3 regions of the Spirillospora sp. NPDC047279 genome follow, and region 3 is predicted to be linked to each of the others. Evidence: riboswitches for the same ligand, from Rfam matches in the RefSeq annotation. Region 3 holds a riboswitch; each other region holds the start of a gene.
What was found. A riboswitch is a leader RNA that binds a small molecule or an ion and turns the genes downstream of it on or off. The one in region 3 is predicted to bind cobalamin.
Positions count from the first base shown of each region.

Region 1: it holds a riboswitch for cobalamin, as region 3 does, so the genes downstream of both, ABZ810_RS10615 (CbtB domain-containing protein) here and ABZ810_RS06355 (ribonucleoside-diphosphate reductase subunit alpha) in region 3, are expected to answer to the same signal.
Region 2: it holds a riboswitch for cobalamin, as region 3 does, so the genes downstream of both, ABZ810_RS27650 (putative cobaltochelatase) here and ABZ810_RS06355 (ribonucleoside-diphosphate reductase subunit alpha) in region 3, are expected to answer to the same signal.

Region 1 covers NZ_JBEYUA010000004.1:63,248-67,848, forward strand. The annotation lists gene serA (phosphoglycerate dehydrogenase) at 1-1,048, shown strand, start outside; gene ABZ810_RS10600 (hypothetical protein) at 1,366-1,494, shown strand; gene ABZ810_RS10605 ((2Fe-2S)-binding protein) at 1,664-2,341, shown strand; gene ABZ810_RS10610 (CbtA family protein) at 2,349-3,116, opposite strand; gene ABZ810_RS10615 (CbtB domain-containing protein) at 3,116-3,340, opposite strand; cobalamin riboswitch at 3,370-3,513, opposite strand; gene ABZ810_RS10620 (3-isopropylmalate dehydrogenase) at 3,678-4,601, shown strand, end outside.
Region 2 covers NZ_JBEYUA010000011.1:120,573-125,173, forward strand. The annotation lists gene ABZ810_RS27635 (ATP-binding protein) at 1-467, shown strand, start outside; gene ABZ810_RS27640 (helix-turn-helix domain-containing protein) at 504-1,133, opposite strand; gene ABZ810_RS27645 (oxygenase MpaB family protein) at 1,143-1,979, opposite strand; cobalamin riboswitch at 2,096-2,244, shown strand; gene ABZ810_RS27650 (putative cobaltochelatase) at 2,324-4,342, shown strand; gene cobO (cob(I)yrinic acid a,c-diamide adenosyltransferase) at 4,348-4,601, shown strand, end outside.
Region 3 covers NZ_JBEYUA010000002.1:464,308-468,908, forward strand. The annotation lists gene ABZ810_RS06355 (ribonucleoside-diphosphate reductase subunit alpha) at 1-1,274, opposite strand, end outside; cobalamin riboswitch at 1,472-1,651, opposite strand; gene ABZ810_RS06360 (hypothetical protein) at 1,920-2,552, shown strand; gene ABZ810_RS06365 (YcnI family protein) at 2,636-3,364, shown strand; gene ABZ810_RS06370 (copper resistance CopC family protein) at 3,361-4,005, shown strand; gene ABZ810_RS06375 (LysR substrate-binding domain-containing protein) at 4,072-4,601, shown strand, end outside.

The sequences.
Region 1 (4,601 bases), on a different contig from region 3:
GCTGGGTGTGAAGCTGGTCACCATCGACGAGCTGCTGCGCGAGAGCGACTTCATCACCGTGCACCTGCCCAAGACGCCCGAGACCCTCGGTCTCATCGGCGACAAGGAGCTGCACCAGGTCAAGCCCGAGGTGCGCATCGTCAACGCGGCCCGCGGCGGCATCGTCGACGAGGCGGCGCTCGACCTGGCGATCAAGGACGGCCGGGTGGCCGGCGCCGGCATCGACGTGTTCAGCACCGAGCCGTGCACCGACAGCCCGCTGTTCCACCACGACAACGTCGTGGTCACCCCGCACCTGGGCGCCAGCACCCACGAGGCGCAGGAGAAGGCGGGCACCCAGGTCGCCCGCTCGGTCAAGCTCGCGCTGTCCGGCGAGTTCGTACCCGACGCGGTCAATGTCCAGGGCGGCGCGGTCGCCGAGGACGTCAAGCCCGGCCTGCCGCTCGCCGAGAAGCTCGGCCGCATCTTCACCGCGCTGGCCGGCGGCGTGCCGGTCCGGCTCGACGTGGTGGTGCGCGGCGAGATCACCGGCCACGACGTCAAGGTCCTGGAGCTCGCGGCGCTCAAGGGCGTGTTCGTCGACGTGATCGAGGAGGCGGTGACGTTCGTCAACGCCCCGCTGCTCGCCCGCGACCGCGGCGTCGAGGTCACGCTCACCACCAGCGAGGACTCGCCCGACTGGCGCAACGTGGTCCAGGTCCGCGGCACGATGGCCGACGGCGAGGTGATCTCGGTCTCCGGCACGCTCACCGGGCCCAAGCACATCGAGCGGATCATCGAGATCAACGGCTACGACATGGAGCTCCTGCCCACCGAGCACATGGCGTTCTTCACCTACACCGACCGTCCGGGCATCGTCGGCGTGGTCGGCAAGCTGCTCGGCGACACCGGCGTCAACATCGCCGGCATGCAGGTCGGCCGGGCGGCCAAGGGCGCGCAGGCGCTGATCGCCCTCACCGTCGACTCCGCCATCCCGACCGAGCTGGTTGACGGCATCAAGGCCGAGATCGGCGCCGAGATGGGCCGCCGGGTGGACCTCGAGTCCTGACCCGCGCTGTCAGGCCGTGATCCCGTCCGCGACGGGATCACGGCCTTCGTGTTTCCGCAGGTAGCTCGGCCGTTCGTCTCATCATGTGAGAACATCGGCCACCGGTCGGGACACCTGCCGGGACCGGAGGTACCGTGGATTCCAGTCATGCGGCGCTTCGTGGTAATCCTTCGCTGCCGCAGCGGGGCCTGAACGGCAGGCCGCCACCCGCTGCGGAGTGAGGTGACGGCCGTAAGTCCTGTTCGGTGTCACACCGTGCGAACCACGGTGGCCGAGCACCCCGGCACAGCAGCAACCGCATTTACGGAGCGAAGCCCATGAACGAGACTTTCAACGCCGCGCCCGCCGACGAGCCGGCCGCGCCCGCCCGCGACCAGGACGAGGCCTCGCGAGCCCTGCAGATGGCCCTGGACCGCCGCGACAACGGCGGCCTGCCCACCAGCTGAGGCTCGCGCGGCAGACGAGACCCGCGCGGCTGAGGCTCTGCGCGGCGTCTGACGACCCGCGCGGCCAGACTCACCGCGACCGCCGTGGCCGGATGACCGGCCGCGGCGGTCGCGCGTTACGTTGGAGTCCGCCCGGGAGCGGGAGCGGCGAACGAGCGGAGGGAGAGGCGTGACGATCGCGGTCACCGGCGCGCTGCGCGAGGCGGCGAAGCTCGGCCCCTACTTCTCGATCGTCACCGATCCCGACGAGGAGGCCGACCCGACCTGGCGGCCGCTGCCGGAGAAGGATCCCGAACGCCTGCTCGGCCTGGTCGACGCCTACGCCGAACGGCTCGGCACCGGCGAACGCCGGGTCGCCGCGTCGATCCTCTTCCAGGGGCTGGCGTCCCGGCTCTGGTCGCCGGCGGTCGCCGCGGCCGCCCTGGGCGCCGTGCCGGACCTGTCGAGCCTGCACTGGCGCTGGGCGCCGGGGGCGCCGGTCGCCCTGTGGCTGGCCGCCCCGTCGAGCCTGCCCGGCGACCCGGCGGACGCCCTGCACGGCACGGTCGTACGGGGCCAGCTGATGCCGCTCAGGGAGACGATGCTCCAGACCGTGGGGCTGGCGGACGGGCTGCTGTGGGGCAACGCCGCGTCGGCCCTGGCCGGAACGCTCCGCGCGGGAACGCTCCGGCCGGACCTGGCCACACCGCTGCGCGCCCTCGTCCGCGACCTGTTCGCCCGTGCCCCGCTCGCGGGCACGGGCACGTTCGAACAGGGGCGCGGCTTCGTGCGGCGCAGCTGCTGCCTCTACTACCGGGTGCCGCCCGGCGGCGAGATGTGCGGCGACTGCGCGCTGCTGCCCCGCTGACCGGTGGCTATCCCTGGACGGGCTCGGCTTTCGAGCCCGGGGCCGGAGCGGACGGCGCCGCCCGCCGGAAGGCCCGTTCGGTCAGGGCGCCGAACAGCAGCCCCAGCGTCGACCACAACACCACCTGGATGCCCAGCGAGGCGACGCGGAAGTCCCAGAGCACCGTGGCCGGGAACCCGTCCGCCACCGCGTCGGGCTCGGGCGTGAGGCGGTAGACGAGCGCGACGACGACGGCGAAGCCGACCGCCGCGACGATCGTCGCGTTCCACGGGCCCAGCCGCGGCAGCAGGCGCCGCTGGACGATCACGGCGGCCGCCGTCGCGAGCAGGCCGAGCGCGACCATGCCGAAGTAGATCGCGGTGCGCTCGCCGATGGTCTCGGGGTCGCCGACAGCCGGGGGAGTGGGCGGGTACTTGAGGAACGGCACGACCACGACCGCCGTGAAGCCGCCGACGGCGACCAGGGCGGCCGTCGCGCGGGCGCCGAGCGCGCCGAGCCGGCCGTACGCGAACGCGAACGCGATGGCGAAGAGCCCGCCGACCGCGACGCCGTAGACCACCATGGCCGTGATCAGGCCGGTGGTCTTCTGGACGGTGCGGCTGACGACCTCGGGCTCCTCGGCCGCCGCGCCGGCGTGGTCGTGGGCCGCGCCGGCCTCCTCGAAGGCGATGGCGTGGCCGACCTGCGGTTCACCGTAGATCCAGGCGATCAGGAGGGCGAGCGCCGCCGCCGCGACGCCGACGAGCATGCCGCGGATGAGAAGTGAGCGCATCATCAGTGGCAGGGGAACCCGAGCAGGTGACGGCCGTCGTGCGTGAACTCGTGCACCCAGGTGCCGCCGAAGAGCGAGGTCGCGCCCTGTTCGGCGCCCACGAAGTAGATGAGCACGAGCGCCAGGACCAGGGCGAAGACCGCCCAGGGCAGGATCTTGCGGACGGGGACGCGCAGCGGTACGGGCTGCTCCGGTGCCTGCGACGACGGCACGGCTGACTGGGCCATGGGGTCTCCTCACGGGGTGCACTCGCCCCGGTGACGGGAGGACGACAGGTCAGTTCCTGACTCCCGGGGCCCTGACGGGAGGGCCCCGGACACAGTGGCGGGACCGTCCTGGAGTCGCACCAGGTTCCTGCGCACTGTCGCCTCGTTTGTGAACTTGTCGGGGAGAGCGTCCCCTTTGCCGAGGCGCACCGTCAAGTCGGCGGAGGGTGACAAAGACCCAGCCCCGGAACGATCAGGGCGGCCGCGGCCGGCGCGGGACGTGGGGGAGGGCCGAGACGGCCATCTCGGATCGTGAGACCGATGCTCACGAACTGAGACGTTGCGGTAGAGTGCGCGCATGGTTTCCCGCAACGTCCGTCTGGCCGTGATCGCCGGTGACGGGATCGGCCCCGAGGTCGTCGCCGAGGGGCTCAAGGTCCTCGAGGCCGTCGCCCCCTCGTCCGGCCTCACCTTCGAGCAGACCCCGTACGACCTCGGCGCCGCCCGCTGGCACCGGACCGGCGAGGTGCTGCCCGACTCGGTGCTCGACGAACTGCGCGGCCAGGACGCCATTCTGCTCGGCGCCATCGGCGACCCGACCGTCCCCAGCGGCACGCTGGAGCGCGGGCTGCTGCTGCGCATGCGGTTCGAGCTCGACCAGTACGTCAACCTGCGGCCGGTCAAGCTGCTGCCCGGGGCCTCCACCCCGCTGGCCGACGTGCAGCCCGAGGACATCGACATGGTCGTCGTCCGCGAGGGCACCGAGGGCCCGTACGCGGGCGTCGGAGGCGTGCTCCGCAAGGGCACCCCGCACGAGGTCGCCACCCAGGAGAGCGTCAACACCGCCCTCGGCGTCGAGCGGATCATCCGCTACGCGTTCGAGCAGGCCGCGGCCCGCCCGCGCAAGAAGCTGACGCTGGTCCACAAGGACAACGTGCTGACCTTCGCCGCCGGGCTCTACCAGCGTTACCTCAAGGAGCTCTCCGCCGAGTTCCCGCAGGTCGAGGTCGACTACAGCCACGTCGACGCGGCCACCATGTTCTTCGTCAACCAGCCGCGGCGCTACGACGTGATCGTCACCGACAACCTGTTCGGCGACATCATCACCGACCTCGGCGCCGCGGTGGCCGGCGGCATCGGGCTCGCCGCCTCCGGCAACATCAACCCCACCGGCGCGGCGCCGTCGATGTTCGAGCCGGTGCACGGCAGCGCCCCCGACATCGCGGGCCAGGGCAAGGCCGACCCGACCGCTACGATCCTGTCCGTCGTCATGCTGCTGGAC
Region 2 (4,601 bases), on a different contig from region 3:
CGCGTTCGGTGCTCGCGGACTCGCTCACCTCGCTGGGCGTCACCCGCGACATCATCTGCGACGCACAGCTCATGGTGAGCGAGCTGGTCACCAACGCTCACCAGCACGCGTCCGACCACGGGCCGCACGAGCTGTGGGTCTACCTGGGCGAGCGCACGGGCACGCGCGCCGCCCAGTGCCAGTCCGCCACCCCGGCCGTACGCGAGGTGCGCTGCGCGGTCTTCGACGGCCACGCCGACGCGAGGCTGCCGGGCTACTCGTGGACGTCCGGCGACTGCGGCCGCGGCCTCAGCATCGTCCGCGAGCTGTCCGAGGGCCGCTGGGGGGTGCTGCGCACCCTCTCCCGGCTGGGCCCGCCCGTGCCGGGCAAGGCCGTCTGGTTCGCCGTGCCCGTCTCCGCCGCGGTGGCGTCCTTCCTCGCCCCGTCGGGCAACGACGACTTCCCGCCCGCGCCCGGCGCCGCCTGAGCGACGCCGCGCCGCCCGAGCAACGGGCGGCCGGGCTCAGGTCCGCTCGACCGCGGGGGCGATGTCGGTGATGAGGGCCAGCAGCGAGCCGGCCAGCAGGGTGTGCACCTGGGCGCGGCCCAGCGTCTTCTCCTGGAGCCACTGGCGGGTCGCCACCTCGGCCAGACCGGAGTACGCGCGCAGCACGGCGCGCAGGGTGTCGGTCGGGTCGGGCACGCGGAGCATCGTCAGCATGTGCTCGACGGTGATGTCGCGGGTCTTGTTGACGATCCGGCGCAGCTCGGGATCCTGGCCGAAGCCCTCGGCGTCGAGCGCCGCCAGCCAGGTGTCGGCGTTGGCCTCGGCGGCGTCGAGGAACAGCCGTACGCAGAGGTCGACGGTCTCGGCGGTGCTCAGCCGGGCGTCGGGCGGCGGGGCCTGGCCGGAGTAGTCGACCGTCAGCCCGCGCACGACCTCCAGGAACAGCTCGCGCTTGGTGCCGAAGTAGTAGTGGATCAGTCCGCGCTGCACCCCGGCCTCGCGTGCGATCGCGGCGGTCGACACCTCCGCGTACGGGAGCTCGGTGAACATCCGCCGGGCCACGCCGAGGATCTGGTCGCGCCGTTCGTCGCGCGGGAGGCGCTGGTAGCTCGCCCGGGACGACCGGGATGGGGACGGAGAGGCCACGCGGACAGCCTATGCGGCTCCGCGGCGCGGTTGCGCGAAGAGCCGCAGCGGGCGCTCGCGTGCGACCAGGTAGTCCGTGGGGCGGTGCCGCATCGACACCGGCGTCACCCGCGCCGCCGCGCGGTTGGCGCTGATCAGCGAGGCGAACGCGGCCGCGCGCGACCGGCTCCACGGAACGTCCAGCTCACGCCGCAGGCGCGCGGGCAGGAGAGCCCCGGCGGCGAGCAGGTTGATCTGCAGGTAGGCGGGCCCCAGCGGCCACGGCATCCGCAGTTTGCGGCTGGTGTCCAGGAGCTTGGCCGAGACCGTGGTGGGGCGCAGCTCGTGCTGGACCACCCCGTCGAAGTAAGCACGGAAGTCCGTGTAAGTGATGGGGCAGTGCCCTTCCGGAACTCCGCAGGCGTAGGCGATCAGCTTCTGCTCCTGGTAGAAGCGCTCGCGGTCGGTGCCGGACAGGCGCCCGAACGTCCGCTCGTACAGGTCGAGCCCGTTGTGGGTGAGCGTCGCCCACACCCACAGCAGCAGGTCGGGGTCGAGCGCCCGGTAGGGCACGCCCTCGTCGGACAGCCCCTCGACGCGCTGGTGGACGCGGCGCAGCTTGACGGCCTGGCGTTCGGAGACCTCGGGCTCGGCGAACGACAGCTTGAGCATGACGTCGGCGGTGCGCCAGAGGCGGGCGAACGGGTCGCTCTCGAAGTCGGAGTACTGCTCGACGCCCGCCGCCACGAGGGGATGCGTCACCTGCAACAGGAGCGTCGGCGCCGCGCCGAGCCCCAGCACGGGCTCGCGCATCACCTTCCAGGACACGTCGCCAGGCCGGAAGGGCAGCCCATCGGATCTCGCCATGGGGCTCAGTAGAACACGTTCTTGGCGCTACGCCAACAGTGCGGGGCGGGGCATCTCACTCCACCGCGACTTGGGCGGCCTGCGGGGGTGTGCGATCCTTGCCTGCGACGGACGCGGAGGAACCCGGTGCGGCGGGGCCGAACGATCGGCCTGCCTATTCCGGGGCTGTCCCGCAACTGTGACCAGGGGAGTTCCCTCTCGCACATGCCACGGCGGCGACGCTGGAAGGCTGAGGGAGAACGGTGATCCGGGAGCCAGGAGACTCCGGCCGTCGGACGAGACCGCCACGGGCGTGGACACCCGAGGGAAGGACGATGAGGCATGCCTGCCTGTCTGATGGGCCGATGAGCCGCCGCCGCGGCGCGGCCACCGCTCGGTACCCCTTTTCCGCCGTCGTCGGCATGGACGACCTCAAGCTGGCGCTGCTCGTCAACGCGGTGTCGCCGGGCGTCGGCGGCGTGCTGGTCCGCGGCGAGAAGGGCACGGCCAAGTCGACGATCGTCCGCGCGCTCGCGGGCCTGCTGCCCGCGCTGGACGTCGTGCCGGGCTGCCGCTTCTCGTGCGACCCGGCCGACCCCGACCCCGACTGCCCGGACGGCCCGCACGCCGACGCGGCCGACGGCGAGGGCCGGGCGGCGCGGCTGGTGGAGCTGCCGGTCGGCGCCTCCGAAGACCGGCTCACCGGCTCGCTCGACATCGAACGGGCGCTGACCGAGGGCGTGAAGGCCTTCGAACCCGGCCTGCTGGCCGCCGCGCACCGCGGCGTCCTCTACGTCGACGAGGTCAACCTGCTGCACGACCATCTCGTCGACCTGCTGCTGGACGCCGCGGCGATGGGAGAGTCGTACGTCGAGCGTGAGGGCGTCTCGGTCCGGCACGCCGCGCGGTTCCTCCTCGTCGGCACGATGAACCCCGAGGAGGGCGAGCTGCGCCCGCAGCTGCTCGACCGGTTCGGGCTGACCGTCGAGGTGGCGGCGACCCGCGACCCGGACGAGCGCGCCGAGGTCGTCCGGCGGCGGCTGCGCTACGAGGAGGACCCGGCGGGCTTCGCGGCCGGCTGGACCGACGCCGAGGCGGAGCTGGCCGGGCGGATCGCGGCGGCGCGCGACCGGCTCGCCGCCGTCGAGCTGACCGACGCCGCGCTCCGCCAGATCACCGCCGTCTGCGCCGCGTTCGAGGTGGACGGCCTGCGCGCCGACCTGGTGACCGCCCGTGCCGCGATCGCGCTGGCCGCCTGGCACGGCCGCACCGCCGTGACCGCCGACGACGTCCGCACGGCCGCCCGCCTGGCCCTCCCGCACCGGCGCCGCCGCGACCCGTTCGACGCGCCCGGCCTGGACCGGCAGAAGCTGGACGAGGTGTTGGACGAGCACGACGAGCACGACGAGCACGACGAGCACGGCGAGCCCGAGCCCCCCGACGACGACCCCGGCGGCCCGGACGGTCCGGACGACCCGGACGGACCGGGCGGTGAGCCGACCCCGCCGCAGGACGGCTCCGCCCCCTCCGAGCCGGACGGCGACCGGCGCCCGGAGCCCAACGGCCAGAAGCCCGCGCCCGAACGCAACGAGCCGGCGCCGGCGGACGCCGCCTACAAGCCCAGGCTCTTCACCGTCCCCGGCACCGGCATGGGCGCTCCGGGCCGCCGCTCCAAGGCGCGCAGCCCGTACGGCCGGGTCTCCGGCTCGCGGCCGGGCGCGCGCGGGCTGCACCTCACCGCGACCCTGCGCGCCGCCGCCCCGCACCAGCACGCGCGCGGCCGCGGCGGGCCCGGCCTGGTCGTCGCGGCCGAAGACCTGCGCGAGAGCGTCCGCGACGGGCGCGAGGGCAACCTCGTGCTGTTCGTCGTGGACGCCAGCGGGTCGATGGCGGCACGGCAGCGCATGCGCGCCGTCAAGGGCGCGGTCCTCAGCCTGCTCCTGGACGCCTACCAGCGGCGCGACAAGGTCGGCCTCATCACGTTCCGCGGCACCGGCGCCGACCTCGCGCTGCCGCCGACGTCCTCGGTCGAGGCGGGGGCGCGGCGGCTGGAAGGGCTGCCGACCGGCGGCCGCACGCCGCTGGCGGCCGGGCTGCTGCGGGCCGCCGAGGTGCTCCGCGTCGAGCGGCTCCGCGACCCGGCCCGGCGCCCCCTCCTCGTGGTGGTGACCGACGGCCGTGCCACCCACGGTCCCGATCCGGCCGCCGCGGCGGGACCGCTCGCCGGAGTGGCCGCGGTCGTGGTCGACTGCGAGTCCGGGCCGGTGCGGCTCGGCCTGTCCGGGCGGCTGGCCGGTCACCTGGGCGCCGAGCTCGTCCGGCTGGACGAGCTGGCCGCCGACGCGCTGGCCGGGGTCGTCCGCGACGTTCGAAGGGTGGCGTGAGCGAGATGCCGCAGGGCAAGCCGGAGTACGTGCCCGACGACGGGCTGACGACCCGCGAGCGCCGCAACCGGCCGCTGGTGATCGTGCACACCGGTCCGGGCAAGGGCAAGTCGACCGCCGCGTTCGGGCTCGCGCTGCGCGCCTGGAACCAGGGCTGGCCGATCGGGGTCTTCCAGTTCGTCAAGTCGGCCAAGTGGCGCATCGGCGAGGAGCGGGCGCTGCGCGTCCTCGGCGAGACGGGCGAGGGCGGCCCGGTGAG
Region 3 (4,601 bases):
GTCTGGTTGCAGGCGCGGTTGGCGGCGTCCTTGAACGTCATCCAGCCGTTGCCGGTCTCGGCGAGCGTGCGCATCATCCGGCCGTACAGCCGGCGGGCCGGGACCCGGCGCACGAACCGGCCGGCGGCCTCGGCGGCCCGGTAGGCGGTGTCGAACTCCTCCCCCCACAGGTCGGCGAGCTCGGGCGCCTCCTTGGGGTCGAACAGCGACCAGTCCGCGTCCGCCTCGACCCGGCGCATGAACTCGTCCGGGATCCAGTTGGCGAGGTTGAGGTTGTGGGTGCGCCGGGCCTCCTCGCCCGTGTTGTCGCGCAGTTCCAGGAACTCCTCGACGTCGGCGTGCCACGGCTCCAGGTAGACGCAGGCCGCGCCCTTGCGGCGGCCGCCCTGGTTGACGGCGGCGACGGACGAGTCGAGGGTGCGCAGCCACGGCACGATGCCGTTCGAGTGCCCGTTGGTGCCCCGGATCAGCGACCCGCGCGACCGCACCTTCGTCCACGAGATGCCGATGCCGCCCGCGTACTTGCTGAGCCGCGCCACCTGCGCGTACCGCTCGTAGATCGACTCCAGCTCGTCGCGCGGCGAGTCGAGCAGGAAGCACGACGACAGCTGCGGGCGGCGGGCGCCGGAGTTGAACAGCGTCGGCGAGCTCGGCAGGTACGACAGCGTGCTGAGCAGCGCGTACAGCTCGGCCGCGTCCTCCACGGCGCCGGTGCCGTCCGAGGGGGGACGACCCTCCGCACCCCCCGGCGCGACCTCGTCGCGATAGGAGAGCCCGCACGCGACGCGCAGCATGAAGTACTGCGGGCGTTCCAGGACGCGCCGCGTGCGCGGGTGCCGCAGCAGGTAGCGGTCATAGACCGTGCGCAGCCCGAAGTACTCGAAGCGGTCGTCGGCGGCCTCGTCGACCAGGTCGTCGAGCGCCGCGGCGTTGGCCGCGACGAACGCCGCGGTCGCGTCGTTCAGCAGGCCCTCGGCGTGCGCGGTGGCCACGGACGCGGAGAACGTGCGCACGCCCTCGGCGGCGGCCTCGTCGGCGATGTGGGCGCTCAGCAGCCGCGCCGCGACCTTGGAGTAGGCGGGCTCGACGGCCACCAGGGCCGCCGCCTCGCCGATCGCCAGCTCCCGCAACCCGGCGGCGTCGACACCGTCGCCCGACCGCACGGCGGACAGGACGCGGCGCGGGTCGACGTCGGCCAGTCCGGTACAGGCGCGCGCGACCTCGGTCTCGATGGAGGATCGGGTCGGCGGTGGCGCGATCAGCTCTTGTGTCACGTGCTCTCTTCCCTCGCGAGCTCGGCCTCCCGAGGGGGCGCACGCGAACAGGAGAGCACGGCACGACGCCGTGACCTGCCCAGCGACCCTCCCACGAGGCCAGTGGACTGTCTCGAACCGGGGAGGCGACCCCCGGGCCCCCGAAGGGGCGACAGGCGTCCTCGCTGCGCTCCGGCGCCTGTCTTCTCCGTGCGGGCAGGTCTTCGGACTCGCGGGCGACGCACCTTTGCAAGGTGCGGCCTACTGGCCGTCGCTTCCCGGCCCGTCTCGACGGGCCAGTGCTCTGTGACGGCGGTCGTTCCCGCTCACCGCTGCGGGGCAGTCCCGGAATTGGCCGGCCGATCTGCATCGGCACGGCCGCACCGGGTTCCCTCTTACGACGCCCCCGCCGACCGGGTGGGCCGCCGCGAGATCACGGGGACTCGGCGTGATCTCGCCGCGGTCCACCCCCACGGCGGGGGCGAACCAGCACGGGCAAGACCCTACATGTTGGTTACGACCATTGCCGCCAGCCCTACATGTTGGGCGTGTCACAGACCACGCCGCGCACCTGCCACGTACGCGCCGCGCCGGAATCGACACGCGGAATCGACACGGGGTGGGGGCATATCGGTCACCGGGACGAGATGGGAGGATGACCCCGCCATGTCCCCAGCCATATCCCCAGCCCCGCCCGCAGGCGGGCCGCGGCCGTACTTCCGCGTCGCCCGGGCGGTGCTCTTCGCCACCGTCTGCATGACGCTGGCCACGGCCGGGCACTCGCTGGTGTCGCCGTCCGCCGTCCCGGCGTGGGCGATCATCGTGGGCTTCGCCGGGGTGCTGGTCGTGGCGGGGGCGCTGGCCGGGCACGAACGGTCACTGCCCACGATCCTGGGCGGGCTGCTCGGCGGCCAGTTCGTCCTGCACAGCCTGTTCGCGAACGCGGCGGGCCCGGCCGAGCACCACGCCGCGGCGGGGACGCCCGTCCCGATGCCCGGGCACGGTTCCGGTACGGGGATGACGCTCGCGCACGTGGCGGCCGCCCTGCTCGCGGCCTGGTGGCTGCGCCGCGGCGAACGTGCCGCCTGGTCGCTGACCCGGCGCCTGGCCGCCAAGGTCGAACGGCCCGTCCGCGACCTGCTGGCCGTCCTGCTCGCCGCCGCCGAACCTCCTCCAGTCCCCGTGCGTACCCCTGTCGTGCGGGTGCGGGCCGTCACCGGCGCCACCGGCAGGGTGTTGCGGCACGAGGTCGTACGACGTGGACCTCCGTCCCGTTCGAGGGCGCTCGCGCACAGCTGAGCGCCGGACGTCACCGGACGCCGCCCCCGGCGTTCCGGCTCTTCCTCACCCCCTCGAACGACTCCCTCGAACGGAGATCTCGCATGTCCGCGTACTCGACGCTGAACGTCCGCAGGCTCGCCGCCGTCACCGGCCTCACCCTCGTCTCGGTCGTGGGCCTCGCCACCGCCGCATCCGCGCACGTCACCGTCAACCCCAAGGAGGCCGTGCAGGGCTCCTACGCCAAGGTGTCCTTCCGGGTGCCGAACGAACGTGACGACGCCGGGACCACCAAGCTCCAGGTCGACCTTCCGATGGACCACCCGCTCGCGTCGGTCTCGGTGCGGCCGGTGCCCGGCTGGTCGGTCAAGGTGGAGAAGTCCAAGCTCACGACCCCGATCAAGGCGCACGGCGCCGAGATCACCCAGGCCGTCTCGCGGATCACCTGGTCCGGCGGCACGATCGAGCCGGGGCAGTTCCAGGAGTTCGACGTCTCGATGGGGCAACTGCCCGACGACACCGACCGGCTGGTGTTCAAGGCGACCCAGACGTACTCGGGCGGCGAGGTCGTCAAGTGGGACCAGGAGCCCAAGGACGGGCAGGAGGAGCCGGAGCACCCCGCTCCGGTCCTCAAGCTGACCAAGGCCGCGGCGGCGACCGGCGCGGGCGCGTCGGGCGCGCCGACGGTCACGACGGTGTCGGCCACCGGCGCCAAGGCCGGGAGCGCCGACGACGGCACCGCCCGCCTGCTCGGCGGGCTGGGCCTGGCGGCCGGCGTCGTCGGCATCGCGGTCGGCGGATTCGGCATCGCGCGCGGAAGGAGCAAGGCATGACGGTCTTCTCGCGGATCGGGGCGGCCACTCTGTCTGCCACCCTGTCTGCCACCCTGTCGGCCACCCTGTCGGCCACCGTGGCGACCGGTGCCGTGCTGGCGCTGACCGCCGCACCGGCGTCGGCCCACACGGCCCTGGAGAGCTCGAACCCGAAGGCCAGGTCGGCGGTCGAGGCGCCCACCGAGATCACGCTGAAGTACAACCAGCCGATCACGCTCCCGCGGGTGATCCTCACCGACGCCCAGGGCGGCAAGCACACCGCGGGCGCGCCCAGGGCGGTGGACGGCCTGGTGACGCAGCCGGTCGCCGGGACGTTGCCGAACGGCGAGTACACCGTGGGCTGGCGGGTCGTGTCGGCGGACGGCCATCCCGTCAGCGGCACCTTCACGTTCACCGTGAAGGGCTCGCCGGCACCCGCGGGCGGCGGCGCCGCGAGCGGGGTCGTGACGTCGGCGCCCGCCTCGCCGCAGGCGGCCATCACGCTCAACCGGACGACGTCGTCCTCCGAGGACGACTCGGGCGGCTCCGGCGGCTGGTTGTGGCTCGGCCTGATCGCGCTGGTCGTGGTGGCGGTCGGCGGCGCGGTCGCGGCCGTCGTCAAGCGCCGCCCCTCTGGCGGGACGGGCGGGACGGGCGCCTAGCGTCCGCTCGCGCACGCGGCGTGATCGTGCCTGGAGACGCCTCAAAGCTCTCCTTATGATTCGAGCATGCTCGAGTCACGGCACATCCGCACGTTTCAGGAAGTGGTCCGGGAGGGGTCGTACTCGGGCGCCGCACGGGCGCTCGGGTACACCCAGCCCGCGATCACGCAGCAGATGAAGGCCCTGGAACGGGCCGTCGGCATGCCGCTGTTCGTCCGGGCCGGGCGCGGCCTCCAGCTCACCGAGGCGGGCACGGTCCTGGCCCGGCACGCCGAGGTGATCGTCGGCGACCTGACGGCGGCACAGGAGCAGTTGCGGGCCCTGGCCAGGCTGGAGGCCGGGCTGGTGCGCGTCTGCGCGTTCCCCAGCGCCAACGCCACGCTCGTGCCGACCGCGATGGCGGGCCTGCTGGCCACCCACCCGGGCATCCGGGTCGAACTGCAGGAGGCCGAGCCGCCCGAGTCCGTGCAGCGGCTGCTGCGCGGCGAGAGCGACATCGCGCTGTCGTTCACCTACCCGGGCCCGCAGACCGGCCTGCCGGACGACCTCCTGGAGATCCCCCTGATGGAGGACCTGCTGACGGTGTTGCTGCCGAC